Regions from separate parts of the Streptomyces sp. CNP082 genome, predicted to be linked through region 2. Evidence: riboswitches for the same ligand, from Rfam matches in the RefSeq annotation. Region 2 holds a riboswitch; the other holds the start of a gene.

Region 1 (15,879 bases), on a different contig from region 2:
GCGACCCGGACAGCTCCGTCACCCTGTACCCCCTGGCGCCCCTGAGCGACGGCTACCTCCTGGGCCGACGCCTGCGTGACACCCAGTTCCACGCGCTCCACGTCATGCACCTGCCCTACAACAGCACCGAGAACGCCGTCCCCGCCATCACCCTCGGCCCGCACCTCAACGATCCGCTCACCGCGGCACAACGCGGGCTCGTCACGCGCCACATGGCCACCCCCGCCGAGGCGACCGGAGCACCGGCCCCCGAAGCCAACCCCAACTGCCCGGCGCAGTACCGGCACCGGCTGGCGCTGATTGTCCGGCTCACCCCGCCGAGTTCAATGATCGAGGACGCCCAGTTCGTCGCCACCAGCGGCGAAACCCGGCGATCCGCAGACCACCGCCACACCGGGTACGTCCCTCCCGACAACCACCCCTGCGGCGCCCACACCGTCGTCGAGGCCGCGGGGACCCTCACGGAGACCCGCGAGGTCTTCGAGACGGTCGCCGCCCACATCCACCAGACCTGGCAGGCCGCCCGTACCGCGTGGGCCGAGGAAATTGGCCAATCCGGCATCGTCACCAGGCTGTTCATCAGCGCGCCGCTGCCGATCGTGCTCGCCCTCGGCTGGCTGACGGCCCGTGAGGACGTCACGTTGGTACCGCACTATCGTCAACTGAGCGGTCAGGGGGTGGTCTGACGGTGTCTCGCATCGAGGCGCAGCGGGGATGTGTGGGCGTTCGCGCTGCGAGGTGCCCGGGTGAGTAGGCGCATGCGTATGCCGGCTGGGTGGGCCGCTGTGCGCCAAATTCACGCACCTCATCACGAATTCGCCATCTTCGCCCCGCATGCCGGAATCCGTGAAAGTGGTAAGTTCCAGGGGCGGCACAGGACAAACACCCTGGTCAGCAAGAGTGCTCCCCGCACACGCGGGGATGGTCCCGACTCGGGCTGCCCGGGGTGGAGCACGGACTTGTGCTCCCCGCACACGCGGGGATGGTCCCACAAGATCCGAACACGCGAAAGCCCCCACCAGGTGCTCCCCGCACACGCGGGGATGGTCCCTGGCTCAGACCTCTCAGCATCCCCATTTCCATGTGCTCCCCGCACACGCGGGGATATCTCAACCCGCCCCCGTCCCCCTCCCCCGCCTCCGCAAGCCTCCCTCCACCAGCCGCCGGAGCAGCTCCTTCGACCCCACCTCCACCGCTCCCCGCCGCACCGCGTCCTCGTACCGCGTCGACGGGATGTCGTAGTGGTCGCCGTCGAACGCCCTCCGCGGTACCCCCATCGCCTCCGCGAAGGCGTGCAGTTCCTCGTACGACTCGTCGCTCACCAGGTGCGACCAGAGCCGCCCGTGCCCCGGCCAGGTCGGTGGGTCTACGTAGATCGTCACCCCGCGCCGCCGCCCGCGCGCAGGCGGCCCACCGGGGCCACCGCCGTGCCCGTTCTGCCGCACACCCACCGCGGGTCCGGGCCCAGCTCCGGTTCGATGTCCAGCGCGTGGGGGCCCGCGGAGTCGACGTCGTGGCAGACGGGGCACAGCGGCCACCTGCCGTACTTCTCCAGGAGCGCGTCCTGGACGTCCTGGGCCACCAGGCCGTCGAGGTACGCCGCCCCCTCCGGCCACTGCTCCACCCACCAGCGGCGGTGCACCACGGCGTCTTCGACGAAGGTGACCACGTCCGGTTCGGCCACGTCGGCGGCGCTGAGGTCGGCGAGGATCAGCGCGCGTGCGCGGTGCAGCGCCTGCTCCAGCCCTTGGTGCTCCATGCGCCCATTGTCCCGCAGCCGGCACCCGGTCTGCCGGGCCCGCAGCCGGGTCCGCGGCCGGGTCCGCGGCCGGGTCCACAGCCGGGGCCGCCGCCGGGGCGGCGGGCGCACCGCACCGGAGGGGGTTTTCCACAGGGCCGCCACGGGGGGTTGACTCACACTCCGCCGCGAAAATATCTTTCGGATGTGAGCTACAGCGTGAAGGAAACTTTCACCCCCGACACCCCGACCGGGCCCACGCCGCCCGCGCCCGCCGCTCTCGCGGCCAAGGTGCGCACGGTCGCGCCGTCCATGACGCGCTCCATGCAGCGCGTCGCCGAGGCCGTCGCCGGGGACCCGGCCGGCTGCGCCGCGCTCACCGTCACCGGCCTCGCGGAGCGCACCGGCACGTCGGAGGCCACGGTCGTGCGAACGGCGCGGCTGCTCGGCTATCCCGGGTATCGCGACCTGCGGCTGGCCCTCGCCGCGGCGGCGGCTCAGCAGGAGGCCGGGCGGGCGCCGGCGGTCACCGCGGACATAGCGGTGGACGATTCGATGGCCGACGTCGTCGCCAAGCTCGCGCGGGACGAGCAGCAGGCGCTGGCGGACACCGCGGCCGGGCTCGACCCCGTGCAGTTGGAGGCGGCGATCGCCGCCATGGCCGCCGCCCGGCGTATCGACGTGTACGGCATCGGGGCCTCCAACCTCGTGGGGCAGGACCTGGTCCAGAAGCTGCTGCGGATCGGCGTCGTGGCGCACGCCTCGCCCGACCCGCACCTGGCCGTGACCAACGCCGTCCAACTGCGCGCGGGCGACGTGGCCATCGCGATCACGCACTCGGGCCGCACGGTCGACGTGATCGAGCCGCTGCGGGTCGCCTTCGACCACGGGGCGACCACAGTGGCGATCACCGGCCGCCCGGACGGCCCCGTCGCGTCGTATGCCGATCACATACTCACCACGTCCACGGGCCGCGAGAGCGAGCTGCGGCCGGCGGCCATGTCCAGCAGGACGGGCCAACTGCTGGTCGTGGACTGCCTGTTCATAGGCGTGGCCCAGCGGACGTACGAACGGGCCGCCCCGGCGCTCGCCGCCTCGTACGAGGCGCTGGCCCACCGGCACAGCCCGCTCCGCCCGCGGTCCTGACACCGCCCGGCGACACCCGACGACGACCGATGCACCGGCGACCCGCCCTCCGCCCAGGCGGCGCGGCCCCCACCCGCGGCACCGGACGCGCCGGAGGTCCCGGACGGGCCGAATGCGCCGGACGGGTCGAGCATGCCGGACGGGTCGGATGTTCCGGGCGTACGGGACGTGTCCCGGGCGCCGGAGGCGTCCACCGCACCACCCGCACCACCCGCACCACGCACCGCCCATGCGCCACCCACCGCTCGCGCACCACGTATCCCTTACGCACCACGTACCCCTTACGCACCACAGACCGCTCACGCACCGCAGACCGCTCACGCACCACGCACCGCACACGGACCACCCGCGGGCATCACCCGCCCGCGGGTACGCACCACCCCGCACCACCCCAGGCACCACCCCCCGCACCGGCCTGCCCGACGACGTCCCCGCGGGCGTCCGACGGCCGGCGTCCCACCGCACCGCCGTACGACGCCGGCGCCGCCCGGCGGCCGGGCGCGCATCGCGCGCCGGTCGCCCGCGACGGCAGTCCGACCGCCGGCGACCGCACCAGGCAAGCCGCCGTGACCGACCCACCTCCGCGTGCGCGCACCGCCCACCGCGCGCCACGCACCGTATGGAAAGAGCCGCCCCGACATGCCCTCTCCCTCAGCCGACATCCGCCGGGAGCTGGAAAACCTGACCACCGAGGCGTTCCGTCCTGAGCTGGCAGAGATCGATCGTCTCTCCAGCCTGGAGATCGCCAGAATCATGAACGAGGAGGACAGCGGGGTACCGGGCGCGGTCGCCACCCAACTGCCGCAGATCGCCGCCGCCATCGACGCCACCGCCGAGCGCATGTCCCGCGGCGGCCGGCTGTTCTACCTGGGCGCCGGCACCGCGGGCAGACTCGGGGTGCTGGACGCCAGCGAGTGCCCGCCGACGTTCAACACCGATCCCGCACAGGTCGTCGGCTTGATCGCCGGCGGGGACACGGCGCTCCGCACCTCCACGGAAGGCGCGGAGGACAGCAGGGAGCTGGCCGCGGCCGACCTTCGGGCGGCGGAGCTGGGGTCCGACGACACGGTCGTCGGCATCTCCGCCTCCGGCCGCACGCCGTACGCCGTCGGCGCAGTGACGTACGCGCGCGGGCAGGGGGCGCTGACGATCGGGCTGTCCTGCAACGCGGGTTCGCCGCTGTGCGCGGCGGCGCACCACCGCATCGAGGTCGTCGTGGGCCCCGAGCTGATCGCCGGCTCCACGCGGCTGAAGGCGGGCACGGCGCAGAAGCTCGTGCTCAACATGCTGTCGACGATCACGATGATCCGCCTCGGCAAGACGTACGGGAACCTGATGGTCGACGTGCGCGCGTCCAACGAGAAGCTGCAGGCCCGTTCGCGGCGCATCGTCGCGCTGGCGACGGGCGCGGGCGACGAGGAGGTGGAGGCCGCCCTCGCCGAGACCCACGGCGAGGTGAAGAACGCGATCCTCGCCATCCTCGGCGGTGTGGACGGCAGCACGGCGGAGCGGCTGCTCGACGCCTCACACGGCCACCTGCGGGTGGCTCTGAAGGCCGCCACCGACGTGAGCTGACCTGCCTCCCCGCGGGACTGACCCGCCCGCGGAGCCGACACGCCCCGCAGGGCTGACACGCGCCAGCGCCACGCTCCCGCGGAGCTGACCCGTCCCGCGGAGCCGACGCGCCCCAGCGCCACGCCCCGCGGAGCCGACCCGCAGCCCGGAGCGACAGGTCCCACGCGCCCGAGGGCACACGCCTCACGCGCCCGAAGGCGGCACCCCGTTCGGGGTGCCGCCCTCGGTTCGTCGGTTCGTCCGCGGACGACCCGGATCAGAAGTCCATGTCGCCGCCGGGCATACCGCCCCCGGCCGCGGCCTTCTCCTTCTCCGGCTTGTCGGCGACGACGGCCTCGGTGGTGAGGAACAGGCCCGCGATCGACGCCGCGTTCTGCAGCGCGGAGCGGGTCACCTTGGCCGGGTCGAGGATGCCCTCGGCGATCATGTCGACGTACTCGCCGCTGGCGGCGTTGAGCCCGTGACCGGCGGTCAGGTTGCGCACCTTCTCCACCACGACGCCGCCCTCGAGGCCGGCGTTGACCGCGATCTGCTTCAGCGGGGCCTCCAGGGCCAGCTTCACCGCGGAGGCGCCGGTGGCCTCGTCGCCCTGGAGCTCCAGCTTCTCGAAGACGTGGCCGGCCTGCAGCAGGGCCACGCCGCCGCCGGCGACGATGCCCTCCTCGACGGCCGCCTTCGCGTTGCGCACGGCGTCCTCGATGCGGTGCTTGCGCTCCTTCAGCTCGACCTCGGTCGCGGCGCCGGCCTTGATGACGGCCACGCCGCCGGCCAGCTTGGCGAGCCGCTCCTGCAGCTTCTCGCGGTCGTAGTCGGAGTCGCTGGCGTCGATCTCGGCACGGATCTGGTTGACCCGGCCCTGGACCTGGTCGCTGTCGCCGGCACCGTCGACGATGGTGGTCTCGTCCTTGGTGATGACGACCTTGCGGGCGCGGCCCAGCAGGTCGAGGGTGGCGCTCTCCAGCTTGAGCCCGACCTCCTCGGAGATGACCTGGCCACCGGTGAGGATGGCGATGTCACCGAGCATGGCCTTGCGGCGGTCGCCGAAGCCCGGGGCCTTGACGGCGACGGACTTGAAGGTGCCGCGGATCTTGTTCACCACGAGGGTGGACAGGGCCTCGCCCTCGACGTCCTCGGCGATGATCAGCAGCGGCTTGCCCGACTGCATGACCTTCTCCAGGAGCGGCAGCAGGTCCTTGACCGCGCTGATCTTGGAGTTGGCGATGAGGATGTACGGGTCCTCGAGCTCCGCCTCCATGCGCTCCATGTCGGTGGCGAAGTAGGCCGAGATGTAGCCCTTGTCGAAGCGCATGCCCTCGGTGAGCTCCAGCTCAAGACCGAAGGTCTGCGATTCCTCGACGGTGATGACGCCTTCCTTGCCGACCTTGTCCATGGCCTCGGCGATCAGCTCGCCGATCTGGGTGTCGCCGGCGGAGATGGAGGCGGTGGAGGCGATCTGCTCCTTGGTCTCCACGTCCTTGGCCTGCTCCAGCAGGGCGGCGGAGACGGCCTCGGTGGCCTTCTCGATGCCGCGCTTCAGCGCCATCGGGTTGGCGCCGGCGGCCACGTTGCGCAGACCCTCCTTGACCAGGGCCTGGGCCAGGACGGTCGCGGTCGTCGTGCCGTCACCGGCGACGTCGTCCGTCTTCTTCGCGACCTCCTTGACCAGCTCGGCGCCGATCTTCTCGTACGGGTCCTCGAGCTCGATCTCCTTGGCGATGGAGACACCGTCGTTCGTGATCGTGGGGGCGCCCCACTTCTTCTCGAGGACGACGTTCCGGCCCTTGGGGCCGAGGGTGACGCGGACGGCGTCGGCGAGCTGGTTCATGCCGCGCTCAAGGCCGCGCCGCGCCTCCTCGTCGAACGCGATGGTCTTGGCCATTGTGTTGAGTCCTCCCGGACAGGGGGGTGGTCTGTGTCCGGACCGCGCTGGCGCCCGCGACGGACGGTCCGCGATCCGTGTGGTTCCCTCCCACCCGGCGTACGGACCTCACCGAACCGGTCCCTTCTGTCACTCTCACACGGAGAGTGCTAACGCCAATGATTAGCACTCGCCCCCTGTGAGTGCAAGCGGCATCGGGGTACTTACCTCACGACCAGAGCGGAACCGGAGCAGGGAGGAGCGGGGAGGAGCGGGGAGGAGCAGACACGCGAGAGGCACGGACGGGCGCGAGGCACGGACAGGCGCGAGGCGCGGGCACGCGGGCGGAGCGGGCCGGCACGCGGACAGCAGAGGGCCCGCACCCCCGGGGGAGTGCGGGCCTCTCGCGAGTCGTCCGTGGTCGATGCCCGGCGCTCAGCCGCTGACGCGGACCATGTCTGCCTGCGGCCCCTTCTGGCCCTGCGAGATCTCGAACTCGACCCGCTGGCCTTCCTCGAGGGTGCGGTATCCGTCCATCTGAATCGCGCTGTAGTGGACGAAGACATCCGCACCACCGTCGACCGCGATGAAGCCGTACCCCTTCTCCGCGTTGAACCACTTGACGGTGCCCTGAGCCATTCCAAACTCCCCTATTGCTGGCCCTTACACAGGACCGCACTCCGCGGACCCGGGTCAGACCTCACCCCCGGATACACGCCGGGGCGTGTGCCGGAACGCGTCGACCGCGGCTGAATGTATCCGCACAGATGCCCAGTGCAACAGGTCAATCGGACGAGAATTCTGCGGACGCTCGATCGGCATTTTTCCCATCAATATCCGCCATTCCCTGACAACTCGGGCAGGGCATAACTCACCATCACGACAATTAACTCTCCGCATTTGCAGGGAACTTGTCGCGTTCTCATATGCATGGAGCATGGGCCACGAGGGGGGAACGCCCCAACCCTATCGCGTGTACGGACATGCGAACGGCCCCACTCCGGATCGGTGGGGCCGCGCACACGACAGCAGGGTTCAACAGCCCCCGGCGACCGCCGGGATGATCGAGATGCCGGCCCCCTCCGGAGTGGGAGTCTGCAGGCCATCGGCGAAGCGGACGTCGTCATCGTTCACGTAGACGTTCACGAACCGGCGCAGCTTGCCTTGATCATCCAGCACCCGGCCGGCGATGCCGCGGTGGTTCTTCTCCAGGTCTTCGATCACCTCGGCCAGAGTCGCGCCCTCGGCGCTCACCTCTGCCCGCCCGTCGGTATACGTACGGAGGATGGTCGGAATTCGGACGTTCACGCTCATGATGCGAGGCCGGCCTCTCGGAAGGAGTCGAGTGTGGGACGAATGATCGCGCTCGGCCCCGTGGACGGGGCGACCGCGTCGAGGGTCTTCAGACCGTCGCCGGTGTTGATCGCGACGGTGGTCTCGGCCGGGTCGATCCGGCCGTCCGCGACGAGCTTCGCCAGCACGCCGAACGTCACCCCGCCCGCCGTCTCCGCGAAGACCCCCTCGGTACGGGCCAGCAGCTTGACCGCGTCGACGACCTCGGCGTCCGTGACGTCCGCCACCGCGCCGCCGGTACGGCGCGCGATGTCCAGCACGTACGGACCGTCGGCCGGATTGCCGATGGCCAGGGACTTGGCGATGGTGTCGGGCCGGACCGGGCGCACCACGTCGTGCCCGTCCCGGAAGGCCTGCGAGACCGGGGAGCAGCCGGCGGCCTGCGCGCCGAAGATCTTGTACGGGCGCTCCTCGACCAGCCCCGTCGCGATCAGCTCCTTCAGCCCCTTGTCGATCTTCGTGAGCTGGGAGCCGGAGGCGACCGGGATGACGATGTTGTCCGGGATCCGCCAGCCGAGCTGCTCGCAGATCTCGAAGGCGAGGGTCTTGGAACCCTCCGCGTAGTACGGGCGCAGATTGACGTTCGTGAACCCCCAGCCCTCGCCGATCGGGTCGCCGATCAGCTCCGAGCAGAAGCGGTTCACGTCGTCGTACGTGCCCTCGATGCCGACGACGTCCCCGCCGTATACCGCCGCCATGACGACCTTCGCGTGCTCCAGGTCGTACGGGATGAACACGCACGAACGCAGCCCCGCCCGCGCGGCGGCGGCGCCGACCGCGCCGGCCAGGTTGCCCGTGGACGAGCACGACAGCGTGGTGAAGCCGAAGGCGCGGGCCGCCTCCACGGCGATGGCGACGACCCGGTCCTTGAACGAGTGCGTCGGATTGCCCGAGTCGTCCTTGACGTGCAGCGCGCCCGTCACGCCCAGCTCGGCGGCCAGCCGGTCGGCACGGTGCAGCCGGGTGAAGCCCGGATTCAGGTTCGGCTTGGACGCCACGTCCGCCGGGACCGGCAGCAGCGGCGCGTACCGCCAGATGCTCCGCGGCCCCGCCTCGATGCTGCTGCGCAGCTTCGCGGCGGACTCGGCGTCACCGCCGGGAAGCTCGTACGCCGCCTCCAGCGGCCCGAAACACGACTGGCACGCGAACACCGGACCCAGCGGCACCCGCTCCCCGCACTCCCGGCAGGAGAGCGCCACGGCAGGGCCCAGGTCGGGGCCGCCATCGACGGCGATCGGGGTGGGAGCTGTGTCTGCAGCGTCTACAGCCATACTGGCGAGGCCCTCTCTCCTCATCTTCCCCGCGACGCATCTCGCCGCAGGACGGAATTGGCACCATCACCGCCCGGGGCCTCGCAGCGTCGCGAGTACCGGACGGAGGGTTGCCGGGGCTTCAACGGGCCGTTCCCTCTGCCCCTCTGGATGAGCTCTGTATGGCGCCGGTCGGGCGGAGCCGCCCGGCGCTTTTGTGAGACGCGCGGACCCCGACATAGGGACGTCACGCACGTTGTTCAAGACTGTAACCGACGACCAGGACAGTTGTGAGGGCCGTCCGATACGCGAGACGGCCCCCACACCGCACAGGACCACCAGTAAGGGGAGGCCCGCAGGTGCTCGATGACGTGGAGCAGTGGCTGAGAACACGGTCCTGGTCCGCGGCGGACCGGCCGCACGCCCGGCTGCTGGCGGCCAAACGCGCGCTGGGCCCCCGCGGGACGGTGAGCGTCGTACTCCCCGCGCTCAACGAGGAGGCCACCGTCGGGGCGATCGTCACCGCGATCCGGACCGGGCTGATGACCGGCGGCGGTGCCCTCGTGGACGAGCTGGTCGTGATGGACTCCGGCTCCACGGACCGCACCGCGGAGGCCGCCGCCGCGGCCGGCGCCCGCGTCGTACACCGCGACGACGTGCTGCCGCGGCTGCCAGCGGCACCCGGCAAGGGCGAGGTGCTGTGGCGGTCCCTGCTGGTGACCCGCGGCGAGATCGTCTGCTTCGTGGACGCGGACCTGCGCGACTTCGACACCGCGCTCGTGAGCGGAACCGTCGGCCCGCTGCTGACCGAGCCCGACGTGGAGTTCGTGAAAGCGGTATACGACAGGCCGGTGGCCGGCTCGGCGGTCGCCCAGGGCGGACGGGTCACGGAGCTGGTGGCCCGGCCGCTGCTGAACCTCCACTGGCCGCTGCTGGCCGGCTTCGTCCAGCCGCTGGGCGGCGAGTACGCGGCCCGGCGCTCGCTGCTGGAACGGCTGCCGTTCCCGGTGGGGTACGGGGTGGAGCTGGGCCTGCTCGTCGACGCGCTGCACACCGTGGGGCTGAACGCGCTCGCCCAGGTCGACGTCGGCGCCCGGCACCACCGCCACCAGGACGACCGCGCGCTGGGCCGCATGGCGGCGGCGATCTACCGCACGGCGCAGCTGCGGCTGGCGCGGGGGCACCTGGTACGGCCGCGGCTGACGCAGTTCGAGCGGGGGGCGGACGGGGAGTTCGCACCGCGGACGTACGGGGTGGACACGGAGGAACGGCCGCCGATGCGGGAGATCCCGGAGTACGGAAGCCCTCGCCGGGCGGGCCACGGCGGGGCCCGGGGGCAGGGGGGCGGGGCGGGGCACGGGGGTGCGGAGCCGGGCACGACGGTGGCGTAGCGGGGGGGATCCCCCCGTACCCTCCCCCTACGCCCTGCGGGCGTGGGCGGTACCCCCACTTCCCGAAACTCAGGGCTGCGCCCCGAGACCCCCGGGGGCGCAGCCCCCCGAACCCCCGAGGGGCTCCGCCCCGGAACCCGGCGCGGCTTTGCTCCGGACCCAGGTGGGGGCTCCCTCTCAGCCACACCCCCGCGGGTGCGTTTCGGGGCGCCCCTCCCTGGCTAGGCTCGGCCCATGGCCGCATCCCCCCGTGCCTCCCTCCTCGTCGCCTCGAACCGCGGGCCCGTCTCCTACGCCGTCGGCGACGACGGCGCCCTCGCCGCCAAGCGCGGCGGCGGCGGGCTCGTCTCCGGGCTCAGCGCCGTGGGGCCCGACGCCGGGGCGTTGTGGGTGTGCGCCGCGTTGGGTGACGGGGACCGGGAAGCCGTGCGGCGTGGGGTGAGCGAGCCCGGGGTGCGGATGCTCGGCATCGATCCCGGTGTCTTCCACGCCGCGTACAACGGCGTCGCGAACTCCGTCCTGTGGTTCGTCCACCACATGCTCTACGACATCCCCGTCTCCCCCGTCTTCGACGCCGAGTTCCGCCGGCAGTGGGCCGACTACGAGACGTACAACCGCGCCTTCGCCGACGCCCTCGCCGACGGTGCCGCCGAGGGCGCCGCGGTGCTCGTGCAGGACTACCACCTGTGCCTCGTGCCCGGCATGCTCCGCGAACGCCGTCCCGACCTGCGTATCTCGCACTTCTCGCACACCCCCTGGGCACCGCCGGAGTACTTCCGGCTCCTCCCCGACGACATCGCCGCCGCCCTGCTGCGCGGGCTGCTCGGCGCCGACCGCGTCGGCTTCCACACCCGCCGGTGGGCCGGCGCGTTCGTCTCCTGCTGCCACGACGTGCTGGGCAACGACACCGACGCCTTCTGGGCGGGGGACACCGCGCACGTCGACACCCCCCTGCCGGACCGGCGCGGGAAGCGGACCACGTACGTCGACGTGCACGCCCTCGGCGCCGACGCCGACTTCCTCCGCGAGCGGTCCCGGCGGCCCGACGTGGCCGAGCGGATGGCGGCCCTGCGCGCGCAGATCGGCGGCGCGGACCGCCACGTCATCGTGCGGGTCGACCGCACGGAGCTGTCGAAGAACATCGTCCGCGGGCTGCTGGCCTACCGGCGGCTGCTCCAGCAGCACCCGCAGTGGCGCGAGCGGGTCGTGAAGCTGGCGTTCGCGTACCCGTCGCGGCAGGACCTGGCCGTGTACCGGGACTACACCGCCGAGGTGCGCCGCCTCGCCGCCGACATCAACGAGGAGTACGGGACCGACGGCTGGCAGCCCGTCGTGCTGCACGTCGAGGACGACTTCGCCCGCTCGCTCGCCGCATACCGCCTCGCCGACGTCGCGCTGGTCAACCCGCTGCGCGACGGGATGAACCTGGTCGCGAAGGAGATCCCCGTGGTCTCCGACGACGGCTGCGCGCTGGTGCTGTCCCGGGAGGCCGGCGCGTACGCGGACCTCGGCGCGGACGCGCTGGTGGTGCACCCGTACGACGTGGAGGCCACGGCGGAGGCGCTGCACACGGCGCTGTCCATGCCCCGCGACGAACGCGCCCGCCGGACGAAGCGGCTGGCGGAGGCGGCCACGGCACTGCCGCCGCAGGCGTGGTTCCTGGCGCAGTTGGATGCGCTGCGGGCGGAGGGGTAGGGCGGGGGCGCGGGGCGCGGCAGGCACGTTCGCGCGGGGGGCCGAGAACCCCGGCCGACCGGCCGGAACTCATCCGCCCCAACGCCTCGATGTCGCTGATCACGCTGCCCGACGACTACAGGTGCGTCTACTCCGAGTCCCTTGACCGCGGGCACTTCAGCGAGGATCCGGCAGTCTACGAGCGCCACTTGCGCGCCTATGATTTGCTCAGGGCTGACGCTCTGTCGGCCCGCGATTCCGCCGCTCTGATCGGTGAGTTCATGGAGGGATACCGGCAGCATGGCCATGACGTGGCGTAAGAGCAGCTACAGCGGAGACAACGGCGGCGACTGCATCGAGGTGGCCGCCACCGCGACCACCGTCCCCGTGCGCGACTCCAAGGACCCCGACGGGCCCCACCTGGCCTTCACCCCCACCGCCTGGGACGCCTTCGTCGCCGCCGTCAAACGCGAGGAGTTCCCCACCACCTGACGCCACCCCGCCCCGGAACCGGTCGCCCAGGCCCGCTACGGGCCCCGGCAGCGCGCGGTGCCGGGGCGGACCGGGCTTACGGGCGACTGCGGCCCCCACGGGGGCCGCAGTCCGGCAGCCCCGCCCGCACCCGCCCCGCCGACGCGGGTGCGGGGCTACGCGCCGAGCGCCGCCGCCAGCGCCGCCAGCAGCTCCACCACGCCCCCCGGCCCCTCGACCGTCAGGTCCGCCCGGTCCGCCAGCGCCTCCGCGCCCTCGCCCGCCGCCGCCGCGCTGCACACCAGCAGGCCCGGCACCCCCTCCGCGCGCGCCGCGTCCACCGCGTCGTACGCGGCGAGGTCGCCGAGGTCGTCGCCGGCGTACAGGACCGTGCGGGCACCCGTCTCCCGGACCAGGGCCGCCAGCGCGCGGCCCTTGTCCATGCCCGGGGGGCGGAGTTCGAGGACGAAGCGGCCCGGCTCGACCACCAGGCCGTGCGCCGCCGCCAGGTCCTCCAGCGGCCGGCGCAGCGCGTCGGCGGCCTCGGCGGGGTGGTCGGCACGGCGGGTGTGGACCGCGACGGCGCGGCCCTTGTCCTCGATCCACGTGCCCCGCCAGGAGCCCGCCGCCTGCAGCACCCCGGGCAGCTCGGCCCGCACCGCCGCCACGCCCGGGTGCGGCTCGGGGGCGCGCAGGGTGCCGGTGGCGGCGTCCCACTGCTCGGCTCCGTAGAGCCCGAGGACGCGCAGGTGGGCCAGGCCCGCCGCGCCGTCGAAGCCGCCGTACCGCACGGCCACCGCGGCGGGCCGGCCGGTGACGACCGCGACGGTCCCGACGCGCGGCCCGAGCCGGGCCAGCGCCGGAACGGCGCCGGGGTGGGCGCGCGCGGCGTCGGGGTCGGGGACGATCGGGGCAAGGGTGCCGTCGAAGTCGAAGGCGACGAGGGCCTGTTCCGGGTCGGCGAGGAGCGCGGCGAGGCCGGCGCGGCCCGCCTCCGTACGCGGAAGGGGGAGCTGTGCTGCCGAGTTGCTGCCCATGCCCGGGACCCTACCGGCCCGCGGTACCGTGCACCGTATGTCTGCGGATGACCCGGCGCTGACCGAGCGGGATCTGGCCGTCCTGGCGCTGGAGAAGCGCGCGTGGCCGGCCCCCGGCGCGAAGGAGCGGGCGATCCGCGAGCGCCTGGGGCTCTCCCCGACGCGCTACTACCAACTGCTCAACGCGCTCCTCGACGACCCCCGGGCGCAGGAGCACGACCCGGTGACCGTCAAGCGGCTGCGGCGCGTCCGGCAGGCCCGCCGCGACGCCCGGGAGGGCTGAGCACCCGGTGAGTGCTGCCGGGGGCTGGGAGGGCGGAATGCGCCGCCGTCACTCCTCCGTCGAGGAAGCCGACTCCGCGATGCTCTGCAGGTTGGTCAGCACCCGCTCCGCCGGCTCGCCGCCCGCCTCGGCCGCCTTGCCCATCTCCTTCTTCAGCTCCGCGTTCACCCGCGCCCACGACGTCTTGTTGTCCGGGTAGAAGACGGCGGTCTGGAGCTGGTCCAGGAACGGCTGCAGGTCCTTGCGGCCCCGGCTCAGCTTCTCCACCCCGGAGACCGTCGTCGGCAGCAGGTCGTAGCGCTGCGCGAACTTCAGCACGTGGGTGTCGTCGAAGAGGGTGTCGAGGAACCGGCCGATCTCGGAGCGGTGGCCGTTGGCCTTGAACGCCATGATCCAGTCGGCGACGCCCATCGTCGACTCCGAGGGCCCGTCCCGTCCCGGCAGCTTCTGGGCGATGCCCAGGTCGACCTTCTCCCGCCGCGCGTCCTGCATCAGCGTCGGGTGGCCGAAGATCATGCCGACGTCGCCCTTGACGAAGTCGGCGAAGGCCGTGCGTCTGTTGGTCTCGGACGGCGCGGCGTAGGTGAGGCCGCCGCCGACGAGGTTGTCGCGTATCCAGTTGAACGTGTGGATGTTCTGCTCGGAGTCGATCGTGTAGCTGCCGACATCGTCCGTGTACGCGCCCCCACCGCTGATCATCCACATCAGCGTCTCGCCCTGGGCCTCCTCGGGGCCGAGCGGGAGCGCGTACGGGATCGGCACGCCGGCGTCCTTGAGCGCCTGCGCGGCGTCGAGCAGCTCGTCCCAGTTCTTGGGTGCGTCCTCGGGGTCCGTCTCCAGGCCCGCGGCCTCGAAGAGCGACTTGTTGTAGAACAGCAGCCGCGAGCTGGAGACGAACGGCATGCCGTACTGGACGCGGTTGACCTCGCCGGCCGCGGCGAGGCTGGGCACGAAGTTGGCCTGGGTGGGGATGGAGAGCAGTTCGTCGGTGCTGTAGAGCAGATCGCGGGAGCTGTACTCGGCGTACGGGCCCATCTGCGCGATGTCCGGCGGGTTGCCGTCCTCGACCATCTTGTCGACCTTGGCGTCGATGTCCTCCCACGGGATGATCTCGATGTCGACCGAGACGCCCGGGGTGTCGTTGGAGAACTTCGCCGCCAGTTGCTCCCAGTAGCGCCGGGCGGTGTCGGACTCGCCCGTGCCGTACTCGGCGGCCACCAGCTTCAGCGTGACATCGCCGCCGCCGCTGCCGTCCCCGCACGCGCTCAGCGGCAGCGCCGCCGCACCCGCGGTACCGGCCGCCGCCTTCAGAAATCTTCGCCGCTGCACAGCTTTAGCCCACCTCGTACAGAATCCGCTAAGGGGGCGAGTCTGGCCGGAACGCCCCTCCCAGGTCTACACCAGGGGGATATCACTTCCGTAACCCCCTCCCCCTTTCACCATTGCTGCACCAGGTACCGAGCTGATAGGGAGACGGCGAGCTGAACCTCACGCCAACGGCCGCGGAACGGCTCGAACGCGCGCCTGCGCAACGGCGCGCGTGACGACGTACGTCCGCCAGCGCAACCAGGGAGCCGCACCTCATGGCAGCCGCCGAACCGTCCCGCACCGCCGCCGAGATCGCCACCCAGCCGAGCTGCTGGCGCCGGGCCCGGCAGGAGGCCCCGACCGTCCCCGGGCTGCCGCGGCCCGGGGAGAGGGTCGCGGTGGTCGGCTGCGGCACGTCGTGGTTCATGGCGCAGGCGTACGCCGGGCTGCGCGAGGCGGCGGGGCAGGGGCACACGGACGCCTACGCCGCCTCGGAGTTCCCGGCCGGGCGGACGTACGACCGGATGGTGGCGATCACGCGGTCCGGGACGACGACGGAGGTGCTGGACCTGCTGGCGGCGGTACGGGCCGGGGAGGCCGGGACCGCGACCACCGCGCTCACGGCGGACGCGGACACGCCCGTCGGCACGGCCGCGGACGAGCTGGTCACGCTGGCGTACGCGGACGAGGAGTCGGTGGTGCAGACCCGGTTCGCGACGACGGCGCTGGCGCTGCTGCGCGCCGGCCTCGAATTGCACGGGGCGCCGGCGGCGGGGGTGAAGTCCGTCACGGACG
Region 2 (15,879 bases):
GGCAAGGCGGGCTTCGAGACCCGCAACGGCAAGAAGGTGGTGCTGGAGAAGCAGTCGCTCGTCCGGATGACCGGCGCCAGCATCGGCGTCGGCGGCACCGGCGAGGACTACGACCTCCAGGTGTCCTACGCGACCCGGGTCACCTGGAGCGGCGAGTACGTGCACGCGGCCCCCTGGTCGGTCGGCTCGCAGGGCGCCGCCAACGTCAGCCACGGCTGCACGGGGATGAGCACCGAGGACGCCGCCTGGTTCTTCAAGACCGTACGGCCGGGGGACATCGTGGAGGTCGTCAACAGCTACGGCGAGGACATGGCCCCGTTCGGCAACGGCTTCGGGGACTGGAACCTCTCCTGGACCAAGTGGCAGGAGGGCAGCGCCCTGACGCCCGGCGTACGCGACGGGGGCGGCCCGGCAGACGCCAACCGCCTCCGGCCCGCGGTCTGACAGGCCCCCGCGGGCCGGCAGACCGGCCCCGGCCCGCAGGCCGGGGAGCGCCGGCTCTCAGGCGCCGACCGCCAGCCGAGTCCGCAGCACGCCGGCCACTCCTTCGGCGAGCGCCGCCGGGTCGATGGGGTGCGCCACGGTGGCCTCCGCCCGGCTCCACGTCGCCAGCCAGGCGTCCTGCGGGCGGCCGATGAGCAGCAGGACGGGCGGGCACTGGAAGATCTCGTCCTTGATCTGCCGGCACACCCCCATACCGCCGGCGGGCACCGCCTCGCCGTCGAGCACGCAGGCGTCGATGCCGCCCCGGTCCAGCTCCGCCAACACCGCGGGGAGCGTGGCGCACTCGACGTACGCCACCGGCGGCAGGTCTGCCGCGGGCCGGCGGCCGACGGCGAGCCTGACCTGCTCGCGCGTGTTCGCGTCGTCGCTGTAGACCAGCACGTTGACCGCTGCTGGGGCCGTCGACTCCATGGTTCCTCCGGAGGTTCGCATCCGCCGCTCTCACGGCGGATGCTACTCCGCGCGGGGTGCGGCGGTGCTGCCCAGGGCCCCTGCAGAGCCTTGACACTCCGAACAGCACCCCCCGGAGTGAGGCGGAGATAAGGGACCGACATAATGACGGGCGTGGCGACAGCAACAGCAGCAGTAGAGACCGGGCACGCGCACCCGTCGGTCAACCGGCCGAACCTCACCAGCGTCGGAACCATCATCTGGCTGAGTTCCGAGCTGATGTTCTTCGCGGCCCTCTTCGCGATGTACTTCACCCTGCGGTCGGTGATGGGTGCGGACTACTGGAAGGAACAGGCCGAGGCCCTGAACCTCCCGTTCGCCCTCGGCAACACCACGATCCTGGTGCTCTCCTCGCTCACCTGCCAGCTCGGCGTGTTCGCCGCCGAGCGCGGTGACGTGAAGAAGCTGCGCATGTGGTTCGCGGTGACCTTCGTGATGGGTGCCGTCTTCATCGGCGGGCAGGTGACCGAGTACGTGGAACTGGTGGAGCACGAGGGCATCTCGCTCTCCTCCGGCGCGTACGGCTCGGCGTTCTACCTGACCACCGGCTTCCACGGGCTGCACGTGACGGGGGGGCTGATCGCCTTCCTGCTGATCCTGGGACGCACCTACGCGGCCAGACGGTTCACGCACCAGCAGGCGACCGCCGCGATCGTGGTGTCCTACTACTGGCACTTCGTCGACGTGGTCTGGATCGGCCTCTTCGCCACCATCTACTTGATCAAGTAACCGGCCGGGGAGCCGGCACCGAGAAGCACACCGACGCTGAAGATCCTGATACCGGGGTAATCCGTGAAAAAGCTCTCCGCACGACGGCGCCATCCGCTGGCGGCGCTCGTCGTCCTACTCATTGCGCTGGCGGCCACCGGGGGGCTGTACGCCACATTCGCGCCCACGGAAACGGCCCAGGCCGAAGAGACCAGCCAGTCCCTCGCCATCGAGGAGGGGCAGAAGCTCTACCGGGTCGGCTGCGCGAGCTGCCACGGCACCGGCGGCCAGGGCTCCAGCGACGGCCCCAGCCTCGTGGGCGTCGGCGCGGCGGCGGTGGACTTCCAGGTCTCCACCGGCCGGATGCCCCTGCAGCAGCAGGGCGCCCAGGCGCCGAAGAAGCCGGCCGTCTACACCCAGAAGGAGATCGACCAGCTCGCCGCGTACATCGCCGACCTGGGCCCGGGCCCGGCGATCCCCGAGGAGAGCCAGTATGACCCGGCGGGCGGCGACGTCGCCCGCGGCGGTGACCTGTTCCGTACCAACTGCGCGCAGTGCCACAACTTCACCGGCAAGGGCGGTGCCCTGACGGACGGCAAGTACGCGCCGAACATCGACGGCGTCGATCCGAAGCACATGTACGAAGCGATGGTGACCGGCCCGCAGAACATGCCGGCCTTCCCCGACGGGGTGCTGACGGCCGCTGACAAGCAGGACATCATCGCCTACCTCGACGAGGTCGGCGGCGAGGACGCTGCGTCGCCCGGCGGCTTCAGCCTCGGTGGCCTCGGCCCCGTGAGCGAGGGCCTGTTCGCCTGGGTCTTCGGGCTCGGCGCCCTCATCGTGCTGACGATCTGGATCACCGCCCGGAGTGCAAAGGCCAAGAAGTCATGAGTAGCCAGGCTGGATCTGAGAACGAGAACAACGGCGAGCATCTGCCGACCGTCCGGGAGGGCGAGGACGGCGCGGGCGTCGCGGTCGAGGAGCGCGACCCGTTCGCCAACCCCGGCCTGCCGCCGCACGAGCCGCGCAAGCAGGACATCGACGAGCGGGCCGCCAATCGCTCCGAGCGCACCGTCGCGATGCTGTTCACGGTGTCGATGCTGGCGACAATCGGCTTTATCGCGGCGTTCGTCGCCATCGACGTCGACGAGATCGTCTACATCTTCCCGCTCGGCCACATCAGCGGGCTGAACTTCGCCCTCGGCGTCACCCTGGGCCTCGCCCTGTTCTGCATCGGCGCCGGCGCCATCCACTGGTCGCGCACGCTCATGTCGGACGTGGAGGTCGTCCAGGAACGGCACGCGATCGAGGCCACCGAGGAAACCAAGGCCATCACCAAGGCCGAGTGGCGGCAGGGCACCGAGGAATCGGCGATCGGCAGCCGCAAGATCATCCGGCGTACCATGCTCGGCGCGCTCACCCTGGTGCCGCTCACCGGCGTCGTGCTGCTGCGTGACCTCGGCCCGCTGCCAGGCACCAAGCTCCGCGAGACCCTGTGGTCCAAGGGCAAGCTGCTCATCAACATGAACACCGACGAGCCGCTGCGCCCGGAGGACATCACCGTCGGCTCGCTCTCCTTCGCCAAGCCCGAGGGGCTGAAGGAAGGCGACCACGACTTCAACAACGAGATCGCCAAGGCCGCCCTGATGCTCGTCCGGATCCACCCGGGTGACATCAAGGACCCGAAGTCCGCGGACTGGGGTCACGACGGCATCCTGGCCTACTCCAAGATCTGCACGCATGTCGGCTGCCCCGTCAGCCTGTACGAACAGCAGACGCACCACGTGCTCTGCCCGTGTCACCAGTCGACGTTCGACCTGTCCGACGGCGCGCGCGTGCTCTTCGGCCCGGCGGGGCACCCCCTGCCGCAGCTTAGGATCACGGTCAATGACGAGGGCTATCTGTACGCGCTCGGCGACTTCGACGAGCCCGTCGGCCCGAGCTTCTGGGAGCGCGGATGAGCACCACCACCACAGACGTACGCCGGACCCCGCCCGGCAGAGGCGAGAGATTCGCCGACTGGACGGACGCACGGTTCGGCCTGCACGCGACCGGCCGAGCCGGGCACATCCGCAAGGTCTTCCCGGACCACTGGTCGTTCCTGCTCGGCGAGATCGCCATGTACGCCTTCCTGATCGTGCTGCTGACCGGCGTGTACCTGACGCTGTTCTTCAAGCCGAGCATGGCGGAGGTGACGTACCACGGCTCGTACGCGCCGATGAACGGCGTGATGATGACCGAGGCATACGCCTCCACGCTGGACATCAGCTTCGACGTCCGCGGCGGTCTGCTGGTCCGGCAGATCCACCACTGGTCCGCGCTGGTCTTCATCGCCGCCATGGCGACGCACATGATGCGCGTCTTCTTCACCGGCGCGTTCCGCAAGCCGCGCGAGGTCAACTGGGTCTTCGGCTTCACGCTGCTGGTCCTCGGCTGCGTCGCCGGCTTCACCGGCTACTCGCTCCCCGACGACCTGCTCTCCGGCACCGGCGTCCGCTTCATGGAGGGCGCGACACTGGCCGTCCCGCTGGTCGGCACGTACCTGGCGTTCTTCCTGTGGGGCGGTGAGTTCCCCGGGACGGACATCATTCCGAGATTCTTCGCGGTGCATGTGCTCCTGGTGCCAGGGATCATGCTGGGGCTCTTCGTCCTCCACCTGATCCTGATCTGGTACCACAAGCACACCCAGTTCGCGGGTCCCGGCAAGACCAACAACAACGTCGTGGGCGCGCCGTTCGTACCGGTCTACGTGGCCAAGGCGGGCGGGTTCTTCTTCCTCGTCTTCGGCGTGATCACGGTGATCTCGGGGTTGTTCACCATCAACCCGGTCTGGAACATCGGGCCGTACCGACCAGACATCGTCTCCACCGGAGCCCAGCCGGACTTCTACATGGGCTGGACCGAGGGCCTGATCCGGTTCATGCCAGGGTGGGAGTGGAACATCCCGGGCGGATACACGGTCAACTTCGGGGTGTTCATCCCGCTGCTGATCGTGGGTGTCATCCCGACGGTGCTGGTCGTCTACCCGTTCTTCGAGTCGTGGCTCACCGGCGACGGCCGCGAGCACCACATCCTGGACCGGCCGCGCAACGTGCCGACCCGCACCGCCTTCGGTGTGGCCTGGCTGACCTGGGTCTTTATACTGCTGGTGGCCGGCGGCAACGACCTGTGGGCCACGCACTTCCACCTCTCGATCGAATCGATCACCTGGTTCGTGCGGATCTCGTTCTTCGTCGCCCCGGTGCTCGCCTTCTGGATCACCCGGCGCTTCTGCCTCGGGCTGCAGCGGCGGGACCGCGAGAAGGTCCTGCACGGCCGGGAGACGGGCGTCATCAAGCGGATGCCGCACGGCGAGTTCATCGAGGTGCACGAGCCGCTGTCGCAGGAGGAGCTGCACAAGCTCACCGCGCACGAGCAGTACACCCCGCTGGAGCTCGGTCCGACGGTCGACGACAACGGCGTGGTGCGCAAGCAGAAGCCGATGGAGAAGCTGCGGGTCAAGCTGTCGCAGGGCTACTACGGCGAGCGCGGCCAGATCGCGAAGCCGACCCGCCGCGAGTACGAGGAGATCACCAGCGGCCACGGGTCCCACTAGGACCTGCCCGCCGCCGGGAGATCACCGCCCGGGGCCCCCGTCCAGCAGTTGGACGGGGGCCCTTCGGCGTACTCTGCGGTCGATAGGCTGACGCCCGACAGCTGAGACGACCCACGGGACGGTGTGCCATGAGCGTGCAGACGGCAGCAGGAGGCGACAGCTCGGCGGCGCGTTCCTGGCCGGACGTCATCAGCGCGCTGATCGCCGGGCGGGATCTGACCGCGGAGGACACCGCCTGGGCCATGGACCAGATCATGTCGGGCGAGGCCAGCAACGTGCAGATCGCCGGGTTCGCGGTCGCGCTGCGCGCCAAGGGCGAGACGGTCGCGGAGCTCTCCGGGCTGGTGCGCACGATGTACGAGCACGCCCACACCATCGACGTCCCCGGCCCGACCGTGGACGTCGTGGGCACCGGCGGAGACCGGGCCCGTACCGTCAACATCTCCACCATGTCCGCGATCGTCGTCGCCGGGACCGGGGCGAAGGTCGTCAAGCACGGCAGCCGGGCCGCGTCCTCCGCCTCCGGCGCCTCCGACGTGCTGGAGAAGCTGGGGGTCAACCTCGACCTCACCCCCGCGCGGGTCGCCGAGGTCGCCGAGGAGGCCGGCATCACGTTCTGCTTCGCGGTGAAGTTCCACCCCGCGCTGCGGCACGTCGCGCAGACCCGCAAGGAGCTGGGCGTGGCCACCCCGTTCAACTTCCTCGGCCCGCTCACCAACCCGGCCCGGGTCGGGGCGCAGGCCACCGGTGTTGCGGACGCCCGGATGGCGCCGATCATGGCCGGTGTGCTGGCCGAGCGCGGCACCTCGGCGCTCGTCTTCCGCGGCGACGACGGGCTGGACGAGCTGACCACGACCGCCACCTCCCAGGTGTGGACCGTGCACGACGGCGCGGTGCGGCAGGAGAGCTTCGACCCGCGGGACGTGGGCATCGACCTGGTGCCGGTGGCGGCGCTGCGGGGCGCGGACGCCTCGTACAACGCCGATGTCGCCCGCCGGCTGCTGGCCGGCGAGACCGGCCCGGTGCGCGACGCGGTGCTGCTGAACGCGGCGGCGGCGCTCACGGCCCTGGCGCCGGAGGCGGACGGCACGCTGCCGGAGCGGATCGCGGCGGGCATCGTACGGGCCGCGGAGTCGATCGACTCGGGGGCGGCGCTGGCGGCGCTGGAGCGCTGGGTGGCGGCCAGCAACGCCTGAGGCGGGCGGGGCCGCGGGGCTTTTCGCCGTCGATTTCCGGAGAGTTGCGGACAGTCCGGGCAACCGGGTTGCGCCGCGGCTCCCCGGTGCGCATACTCCTGACCAGGTCACGAGCGACAGCGATCAAGGCCCCGGCCCGCTGTCCGGCAACCCTCCGTCCGTGGCGGGGTGCCCCGGGTGATGACCGGGCCGCAGGCAGCGAGGTCTGCGGCAAGCGCGGACCCCTCGCGAATCCAGGGGTCCTGGCCGGCCGAGGGAGTACCGCCGTGAGCAAGCGAATGCGCTAGGGGCCTGCCGCCCCGCCGCCGCTGCGCGCGTTTTCCCACCGGATCTCCGCCGGGGTCCTTCGGGGTCCTCCCGGATCCTCCCGGGTTCTCCGGGTTTCCGCCGGGCGTCGCGCGCGTCCTCTTCCGGGCCGTACGGGCCCGTCACCCCGCATCTTCACGCCTGCTCACGGGAGTTCCGCATGTCCGCGTCCACGCTCGCCTCCGCCTGTCTGCCCGTCCTCGGCCGCGACGTCCGCGCCCCGCTGGTCACCGGCGGCGACACCCAGTACGCCGCCCTGGACTACGCCGCCAGCGCCCCGGCGCTGCAGCGCGTCTGGGACGACGTCGCCGCCTACGCGCCGTACTACGGCAGCGTGCACCGCGGCGCCGGCTACCTCTCGCAACTGTCCACCGAGCTCTTCGAGTCCAGCCGGGCGACGGTGGCCGGGTTCCTCGGCTGCCGCCCCGACGACCAGGTCGTCTTCACCCGCTCCACCACCGACTCGCTCAACCTGCTGGCCGCCGCGGTGCCGCCGGGGACCGAGGTCTACGTCTTCGAGACCGAGCACCATGCCGCCCTGCTGCCCTGGCAGCAGCCCGGGTCCGCGGCCGGCCGGGTCACCGTGCTCGCCGCGCCCGGCAGCCCCGGGCAGGCCGTGGCGGCGCTGGACTCCGCGCTGGCCGCGCGGGTCGGCGACGGCCCCGCGCTGGTGTGCGTCACCGGCGCCTCGAACGTCACCGGTGAGCTGTGGCCCGTACGGGAGCTGACCGCGGCGGCGCACCGGCACGGAGCGCGGCTGGTGCTGGACGCGGCGCAGTTGGCGCCGCATCACCCGGTGGACGTGGCGGACCTGGGCGTGGACTGGGTGGCCTTCTCCGGGCACAAGCTGTACGCGCCTTTCGGCGCCGGGGTGCTCGCCGGCCGGGCGGACTGGCTTGAGGCGGCGCCGCCGTACCTCGCGGGCGGGGGCGCCAGCCGGCGGGTCGTGCGCGCCGCGGGCGGGGGAGTGGACGTCGAGTGGCAGACGACGGCGGCGCGGCACGAGGCGGGGTCGCCGAACGTCATCGGCGCGTACGCGATCGCGTCGGCGTGCAAGGCGCTGACGGAGGCCGGGTTCGACACGCTGGTGGCGCGGGAGCGGGCGCTGGTGGCGCGGGTGCTCGACGGGCTCGCGGCGCTGCCGGGGGTGCGGGTGCTGTCGCTGTTCGGCGCGGACGCGGAGCGGGTGGGGGTGATCTCGTTCGTGGTCGACGGCTGGCGCAGCGCGCATCTGGCGGCGGCGCTGTCGGCGGAGCACGGGATCGGGGTGCGGGACGGGCTGTTCTGCGCGCACCCGCTGGTGCGGGCGCTGCTCGGCGAGCCGGCCGGGTGCGGGACGGGGGCGGGGGACGGGGAGCGCCCGCTGAACGCGGTGCGGGTGAGCTTCGGGGCGGGGACGCCGGACGAGCACGTGGACCGGTTCCTGGCGGCGGTGGGGTCGCTGGTGCGCGACGGGGCGCGGTGGACGTACCACACGGTGGACGGCCGCTGCGTGCCCGCCTCCGGCGGGGAACCAGCGGCGGCCTGAACGCGGTGGCGGGCGCGGGGGCCTGCGGCGGCGCGCCGGACCGGGTGCGTGCCGGGTACGGTACGCGCCCGTCGTCACCGGCCTGCTCGAGCCGGCCCGCCGCAGGCGTGGCGGGTCCCGTCACCGCCCGTAGGTTGCCCGGTTGCCCGGTTGCCCGGATGGCCGGCTGCCCGGTGGGCGGCGTGCACGTCGCTACCCGGGCCGGGCCGTGCTCCGGGCAGCGCCGTGCGCGCCGCGTCCTGCCCGGCCCGGAGCCCGCGGCTTACCGCGCGTTGCGGCTCCCGGTCGCCGGCCGCGCCGCCAGCGTGCTGCCCAGCAGCACCATGCGCAGCGCCCGTTCGGCCGCGTCCGCGAGGAACTCCCGGGCGCGCAGCAGCGCTTCGGGCAGCGCCATCGGGCCCGGGATGATCGTGCCGTAGGCGTCGACGCCCGTGCCGTGGATCTCGTGCGCGCCCTCGCCGATCGTGCCGGCGAGCGCCAGCACCGGCCGGCCGTGGAGCTTGGCGCGGCGCGCCACCTCCGCGGGCACCTTGCCGCGCGGCGTCTGGTGGTCGAGGGCGCCCTCGGCGGTGATGACGAGGTCGGCGGCGGCCAGCCGGGCGTCGAGGTCGAGATGGCCGAGGAGCACTTCGAAGCGGGGCAGCAGGCGGGCGCCGACCGCCGCCAGACCCGCGCCGAGGCCGCCGGAGGCGCCGGTGCCGGCGCCGAGGCGCAGGTCCGTGCCGGGGGCCGGGAGGTCGCGGGTGAGGACGTCGGCCCAGCGGTCGAGGGCGGCGGCCAGCTCCTCGACCTGCCGCGCGGACGCGCCCTTCTGCGGGCCGAAGACGCGGGCGACGCCGCGGGGGCCGCACAGCACGTTGTACGGGTTGCAGGCCACCAGCAGCTCCGTCTCGGCGAGCCGCGGGTCGAGCCCGGCGGCGTCGATGCGCGCGAGGCGGGTGAGGGCGGCGCCGCCGGGGGCGACGGTGCGGCCTTCGGCGTCGGACAGCCGGGCGCCCAGCGCCGTCAGAGCGCCGGCGCCGCCGTCGGAGGTGCCGGAGTCGCCGCAGCCGACGATGATGCGGCGTACGCCGTGGTCGAGGGCGGCGCGGATCAACTGGCCGACCCCGTACGTCGTGGTGCCGCCCGGGTTGCGCCGGGGCCGGGGCACGAGGGCGAGGCCCGCGACGGCCGCCATCTCCACCACCGCCGTGACGCCGTCGCCGAGGAGCCCGAAGTGGGTCTCCAGCCGGTCGCCGAGCGGCCCGGTGGCGGTGTACGGGACGAGCCGCCCCCCGGTGGCGGCGGCCAGCGCCTGCGCCGTGCCCTCGCCGCCGTCCACGAGCGGGATCAGGTCGACGGCGGCGTCGGGCAGCACCCGGCCGACGCCTTCGGCGATGGCCTCGGCGGCGGCCTCGGCGGACAGGGACTCCTTGAAGCCGCTGGGAGCGACGACGACACGGTTGAGCATGAGCGGTCTCCTGAGGGTCGGAGGGTTTCGCGGAGCGGCAGTTGCCAAGCGGTGGGGCGGCCGGTGGCCGGGGTCAGCGGGCCGTGACCGGCACGCCGAGCAGCGGCCAGACGACGAGGGCGAACAGCAGCACCAGTCCGGCCGTCAGCGGGGCCAGCACCGCCGCCGTACGCAGCAGGTCCCGCGGCGTGTACGTGGGCACGCCCGGCACGCCGGAGAAGAGCGCGACGGGCTTGGCGGACGCGGGCAGCGTCTGGCAGAAGCCGGCCGCCGCGGTGGACGCCAGCGCGGCGGCCACCGGGTTGACCCCGGCGGCCAGCGCCGCCGCGATGACCAGCGGGACCAGCACGCTGGAGCGCGCGGAGCGCGACTGCAGCACGAGATGCGCGGCGGTGCTCACGGCGACCACCCCGGCGAGGAACGCCCACGCCGGCGTGCGGGAGCCGCCCGGGAGCCCGGAGACCAGCCACGCGGCGGCCTTCGACTCCGACAGCGCGATGCCCATCGCCATCGTCGCCGCCATGAACAGCAGCAGCGACCACGGCACCGTGTGCAGCGCGTCCTTCAGCCGTACGGTCCCTATCGCCGGTGACGCCGCGACCACCGCGCCGATCAGCGCCACGACCGCCGGCGGCACCCGGTGCAGCGGCTCGCTGCACCACAGCAGCACCACCGTGCCGAGCAGCAGCGTGCAGCGCTGCTCGGCCTGCGACAGCGGGCCGGTGACCGGCTGCTCGGCGTGTTCCTGGATCTGCTCGGCGGTCAGGTGCACCGGGCCCTTGCGGTCCGCGCGCTTCGTCGTCGTCAGCAGCACCACCTCGGCGGCGAGATGGGCGGTGGCGATCGCCAGCGGCAGCCCGAGCAGCAGCCACTTCGTGAAGCCGATCTGCTCGCCGGTCGCCTCCCACAGCACCGACACCGTGATCAGGTGGGCCCCGGCGCCGATGAGGGTCGCCACCGCGGAGAGCAGGATGACCGTGGGGAACAGCAGCGCCAGCATCACCACCAGCCGCCGCCGCTCGCCCAGCGCCCTGGCCAGGGCGAGGAACACCGGCAGTGCCAGCGCCGCCCGGCCGGAGGTGGCCGGCACGGCGAAGGCGGTGACGACGAGCGCCGCCGTCGTCAGATGCACCAACTGCCGTACGGAGCGCGCCCCGGTGACCAGGAACGCCGCCGCCCGGCCCGCCAGGCCCGTGCCCGCGACCGCGGCGGCGAGCACGAACGCGCAGATCAGCAGCCACACCGTCGCGTCGCCCAGGGTGCCGAACAGCGTCTCGCTGTCCAGCACCCCGGTGACGACGAGCGCGAGGCCCGCGCCCAGCGCGATGAACGTGTCGTCGATCGGCGTGCCGATCCAGGCGCAGGTCGCCAGGGCGAACACCGCGAGGGTCAGGCGCCCGTCGGCGGTCAGCCCCGGGGCGTTGCCCGGGGCGGCCAGCAGGGCGCAGATGCTGAGGGCCACGCACAACGTCGCGGCCTGGCGCAGGGAGAGGCTCACAGGAAAGAGCCTCGGCCGCGGCGGTGAGCCTGTGATGAGCCGAAGATTAAGGAGATTTCACCTTTTACCCTGAGGTCACCTGAAAGAGTGGCACTAGGGCATCTGGGGTTCATCCGGCCGGCGGGCCGGCAGCCGGTAGCCCATGCCGCGTACGGTCTCCACCCGCTCGGCGCCCACCTTCTTGCGCAGCGCCCGCACGTAGACGTCCACGATGTTGGAGCCCGGGTCGAAGTCGTAGCCCCACACATGGGAGAGGATCTGCTCGCGCGAGAGCACCTGCCCGGCGTGGCGCAGGAAGAGTTCGAGGAGGACGAACTCCCGGGCGGTCAGGTCCACCATGCGCCCGCCGGCCTGCGCCCGGCGCGTCCGCAGGTCGAGCGAGAGGTCGCCGTTGCGCAGCACGGTCACCTCCGGTGCCCGGGCGGCGGTACGCAGCCGCAGCCGCACCCGGGCGAGCAGTTCCTCGAAGCGGAACGGCTTGGTCATGTAGTCGTCGGCGCCGCCTTCGAGGCCCGCGACGGTGTCGGTGACCGACGCCCGCGCGGTGAGCACGATCACCGGCACCGACGAGCGCGCCTCGCGCAGTCGGCGCAGCACGGTGAAGCCGTCCAGGCCCGGCAGCCCGATGTCGAGGACGACCAGGTCGAAGCCTCCGGTGAGGGCGAACGCGTACGCGGTGTCGCCGTCCGCGGCGACGGTGGTGGTGAAGCCGTTGGCACGCAGCCCCTTCTCCACGAAGGAGGCGATGCGTTCCTCGTCCTCGGCGATGAGAATCCGGTTCGTCACAGGCCCTCCTGCAGGATCAGGGTGAAGGTGGCCCCGCCGCCTTCGGTGGGGCTGAGTGCGACACGCCCGCGGTGGCCCTCGGCGATGGCCTTGACGATGGCCAGGCCCAGGCCCGCGCCGCCGCCGCGGGAGCCGCGGCGCGCGGTGCCGCGGCGGAAGCGTTCGAAGATGAGGTCGGCGTCCTGCGGCGGGATGCCGGGGCCGCCGTCGGCCACGTACAGCTCGACGTGCCCGTCCGCGGTGCGCGAGCCGATGCGGATGCGCCCGCCGGGCGCGGTGTGCTGGACCGCGTTCTGGGCGAGCTGCACTATGGCCTGCGTGACGCGCTGCGGGTCGAGGCGCACCTCGCCCTCGGCGACCTCGCTCAGCTCCCAGTCCCGCTCGCCCAGCGTCCTGGCCTTGACGAACACGTCCGCGGTCAGCTCCGCCAACTGCACCGGCTCCGGGTCGACGAAGTCCGGCCGCTCGGCCTTGGCGAGCAGCAGCAGGTCCTCCACGATCCGGGTCATCCGGTCCAGCTCGTCGGTGACCAGCCGCAGCGTCTCCTCGCGCTCGGCCGGGTCCTCGCCCATCAGCTCCAGATGCCCGCGGACGATGGTGATCGGCGTCCGCAGCTCGTGCCCGGCGTCGTCGACGAACTCCCGCTGCGCGGCGAACGCCCGCTCCAGCCGGTCCAGCATCGCGTTGAACGTCGCCGCCAGCGCCGCCGTCTCGTCCCGGTCGGCGCGCCCGCGCACCGGGATCCGCCGGGTCAGGTCCTGCTCCGTCAACTGCGCGGCGGTCTCGCCGACCAGCCGTACGGGTGCGAGGATGCGGCCCGCCACCGCCCAGCCGGTGGCGCCGATCAGCACCAGCGCCACCGCCGAGATCGCCAGCATGATGACGAACACGTCGCCCACCTGCTCGCGTTCGCGCTCGGTGTGGATGGCGACGACGAACGCCGCCGCGTCCGGCTCGTCCTTCGCGCCGATGCCGATCTTGGCCCAGCGCACCTCGCCCGCGGCCCGGCCGAGACTGCCCGTACGGTCCCCGGACTCGAAGATCTCCCGGCGGCCCGCCTCGTCGGCCTGCAGCGGCCGGGACATCGTCAGGTCCCGCGACTGGACGAGCTGCGTCGGCCCTCCGCGGGGCTGGCGCACGAGGCCCAGCAGCTCCTCGTCCGGGTCGGCGTACTGCCGCTCCAGGAAGACCCGCAGCAACCGCTGCGGGTCGGAGAAGGGGCGGCTGGTCTCGGGGTCGACACCCCGCTCGTAGAGGTTGGCGAACTCCCGCGTCTCCTGCGCCAGCAGCCGGTCGACCCGGTGCTCCAGGTCGCGCAGCAGGATCGAGCGCGTGGTGCCGGCGACGGCGGCGAGGGCCGCGGTCATCACCACCAGCAGCCAGAGCAGGATGCGGGCACGTGCGGAGATCATCGATCAGTCGTCGGACTCGTCGTCGTCGCCGTTGCCGCCGTTGCCGCCGTTGTCGTCCCCGGCGTCGTCCCCGCCGTCGTCGTCGCCGGCGTCGCCGGTGCCGCCCGACGGATCGGTGGTGGGCCCGTCGCGTACCGGCGGCGGCGAGACCACCTCGTCGCTCGGCGAGCCGGCGGGCGACGGCGAGGTGGAGTCCGCGGGGGAGGAGGGGCTGCCCTCCATCTCCACCCGGGCGGGCGGAGCGGGGTCCTCCGCGTCGTCGGTGAGGGCGTAGCTGGTCACGGCGACGCCCAGCGGGATCGCCACCACCGCGGTCAGTGCGGCCATGCGCTGCGAGAAAGCCATGCCCACGAGGCTGCGGCCGGCAGCCGCGGCACGGCGTGAAGGGCGGATGAGAGATTCTTCATCTACGGCCCCGGGCGGCCCCGCGCTACTCCTCCAGGCCGATCGCGAACGCGGCTTCGAGGTCGTGCTGCGAGTACGTACGGAAGGAGATGTGCGTCTCCGTGGCCGCCACGCCCGGCACCTTGCTGATCCTGCCCGGGATCACGTCGGCCAGATCGTCGTGGCGCGCGACCCGGACGATGGCGATCAGGTCGTGTGCCCCCGTGACCGAGTACACCTCGCTGACCCCGTCGATCGCGGCGATCGACTCCGCGATCTCGGGAATGCGGTCCACGTCGGTGTTGATCAGAACGATCGCAGTGATCATGTGTTCGCTCTCCCTCTCGGACCCGCGTGCGGCGCTCACTCTATCTGTCTGCCTAAGACCTCGCTCCAGGTCGTAGGGTGGGGGCACGGCCTGCGACGACGGCCGGTGGGCCGGCGCCGGCGCCGGACGGCCCGGCCGAAGCCGCGGGGATCGCTGAGGCGGAAGGGTGACCGGTGGTGGAGCCGAGGGAAGGCCCGGGCGTCTCCTCCGAGGAGGGCGCGGCCGAGGTGCTCGACGGCCCGCTGCCCGAGGGCGTGCGCCGCCGGATCGTCACGCTGGCCGACGAGTGCTTCGGCGCGCTGACCGTCGCCGAGTTGCCCTCGCAACTGCGCCAGTACGCCCGTTTCACCCCGTCCCGCCGCGCCAAGCTCGCCGGCAACGCGATCGCCGCCGCGCTGGCGGGCGACGCCGGCTTCCGCGACCGGATCGCCGAGCGGGCCGCGGACCTCCAGCCCGAGCTGGCCGACGCGGTGCGCGGCGGCAGCCCGCCGGCCGCCGCCGAGCCGGTCGACGTCGCGGCGATCGCGTACCTGCTGCGCCCCCCGGGCTGGGTCAAGCTCATCGCCGCCGCCGGCGAGGAGGAGCAGCGCGCCGGCGCCGAGCGGGCCGGCGAGGAGGCCGCCCGCGAGCTGGCCCGGCTGCGTACGGAGCTGGCCGAGGCCCGCGCCGCGGCCCGCGGCGAGTCGGAGCGTACGAAGCACGAACTGGAGGCGCTGCGGCGCGAGAACGAGGGCCTGAACCGACGGCTGCGCAGCGCGCTCAGCGACGTCAAGCGCGGCGAGGCCGCCGTGCGCAAGCTGCAGCAGGAGACCGCCACCGACCGCGAGGAGGCCGCGGTGCAACTGGCCGCGGCCGAGAGCGAGGCCCGCCGGCTGCGCGCCCGCCTCGGCGAGGCCGAGTCCGGCCTGGAGGCCAGCCGCCGGGCGGCCCGCGAGGGGCGCAGCGTGGCGGACATGCGCGTACGGCTCCTCCTCGACACCGTCCTCGACGCCGCCCAAGGGCTCCGCCGCGAACTCGCCCTGCCGCCCACCCGGATGACTCCCGCCGACACCGTCCGCGCGGTCGAGCCCGGCACGATGTCCCCGAAGGACGTGGCCGCCCGCGCGCTGTCCGCCACCGACCCGGCGCTGCTCGACCAACTGCTCGCCCTGCCGCAGGCGCACATGGTCGTCGACGGCTACAACGTCACCAAGACCGGTTATCCCACCCTCCCGTTGGAGAAGCAGCGCCTGCGCCTCCTCGGCGGCCTCGCCGGCCTCGCCGCGCAGACCGGCGCGGAGATGACGTGCGTCTTCGACGGCGCGGAACTCGCCGCGCCGGTGCTGCTCGCGCCGCCGCGCGGCGTGCGGGTGCTGTTCAGCAAGCCGGGCGAGACCGCCGACGAGCTGATCCGCCGGCTCGTCCGGGCCGAACCCGCCGGCCGGCCCGTCGTGGTGGTCTCCGCCGACCGCGAGGTCGCCGACGGCGTCGCCGCCGCGGGGGCCCGGCCCGTGTCCTCCGCGCTGCTCCTCAAGCGGCTCGGGCGGAGCTGAAAACCCGAGGAAAAGCGGGCGAGTTCGGACAACAACGCCGTCTCTCCCGGGTGCGGACAGTTCGCCGCTCCGAGTCCAACTCGTTGTCGAACAGTGACTACTGCCCGTGTGAGATAAGTAAAGAAACGCGCTTCGGGGGGACTTTTTTGCCGGAGGGATTTGAACGGATCACCGGTGCGTCGTTAGTGTCTGGCCCGAA

The links. Region 2 has a riboswitch for S-adenosylmethionine ahead of B124_RS06580 (aminotransferase class V-fold PLP-dependent enzyme). Riboswitches for the same ligand answer to the same signal wherever they lie in the genome.
Positions count from the first base shown of each region.
Region 1: it holds a riboswitch for S-adenosylmethionine, as region 2 does, so the genes downstream of both, thrC (threonine synthase) here and B124_RS06580 (aminotransferase class V-fold PLP-dependent enzyme) in region 2, are expected to answer to the same signal.

Region 1 covers NZ_JCANSZ010000017.1:66,472-82,350, forward strand. Annotated here, with positions in the region: gene B124_RS16225 (hypothetical protein) at 1-686, shown strand, start outside; gene B124_RS16230 (DUF4031 domain-containing protein) at 1,110-1,382, opposite strand; gene B124_RS16235 (DUF8819 family protein) at 1,379-1,759, opposite strand; gene B124_RS16240 (MurR/RpiR family transcriptional regulator) at 1,946-2,884, shown strand; gene murQ (N-acetylmuramic acid 6-phosphate etherase) at 3,524-4,459, shown strand; gene groL (chaperonin GroEL) at 4,716-6,338, opposite strand; gene B124_RS16255 (cold-shock protein) at 6,753-6,956, opposite strand; gene B124_RS16260 (MoaD/ThiS family protein) at 7,353-7,631, opposite strand; gene thrC (threonine synthase) at 7,628-8,941, opposite strand; SAM riboswitch class I at 8,959-9,098, opposite strand; gene B124_RS16270 (glucosyl-3-phosphoglycerate synthase) at 9,280-10,311, shown strand; gene B124_RS16275 (alpha,alpha-trehalose-phosphate synthase (UDP-forming)) at 10,546-12,006, shown strand; partial or broken gene B124_RS16280 (Scr1 family TA system antitoxin-like transcriptional regulator) at 12,057-12,296, shown strand; gene B124_RS16285 (DUF397 domain-containing protein) at 12,286-12,477, shown strand; gene otsB (trehalose-phosphatase) at 12,633-13,493, opposite strand; gene B124_RS16295 (DUF3263 domain-containing protein) at 13,531-13,776, shown strand; gene B124_RS16300 (ABC transporter substrate-binding protein) at 13,825-15,105, opposite strand; gene B124_RS16305 (SIS domain-containing protein) at 15,360-15,879, shown strand, end outside.
Region 2 covers NZ_JCANSZ010000005.1:199,316-215,194, forward strand. Annotated here, with positions in the region: gene B124_RS06545 (L,D-transpeptidase) at 1-444, shown strand, start outside; gene B124_RS06550 (hypothetical protein) at 502-915, opposite strand; gene ctaE (aa3-type cytochrome oxidase subunit III) at 1,060-1,683, shown strand; gene qcrC (cytochrome bc1 complex diheme cytochrome c subunit) at 1,747-2,556, shown strand; gene qcrA (cytochrome bc1 complex Rieske iron-sulfur subunit) at 2,553-3,626, shown strand; gene qcrB (cytochrome bc1 complex cytochrome b subunit) at 3,623-5,260, shown strand; gene trpD (anthranilate phosphoribosyltransferase) at 5,389-6,456, shown strand; SAM riboswitch class IV at 6,562-6,679, shown strand; gene B124_RS06580 (aminotransferase class V-fold PLP-dependent enzyme) at 6,923-8,290, shown strand; gene B124_RS06585 (glycerate kinase family protein) at 8,553-9,740, opposite strand; gene B124_RS06590 (SLC13 family permease) at 9,814-11,238, opposite strand; gene B124_RS06595 (response regulator transcription factor) at 11,332-12,024, opposite strand; gene B124_RS06600 (sensor histidine kinase) at 12,021-13,436, opposite strand; gene B124_RS06605 (hypothetical protein) at 13,440-13,781, opposite strand; gene B124_RS06610 (Lrp/AsnC family transcriptional regulator) at 13,867-14,148, opposite strand; gene B124_RS06615 (NYN domain-containing protein) at 14,322-15,680, shown strand.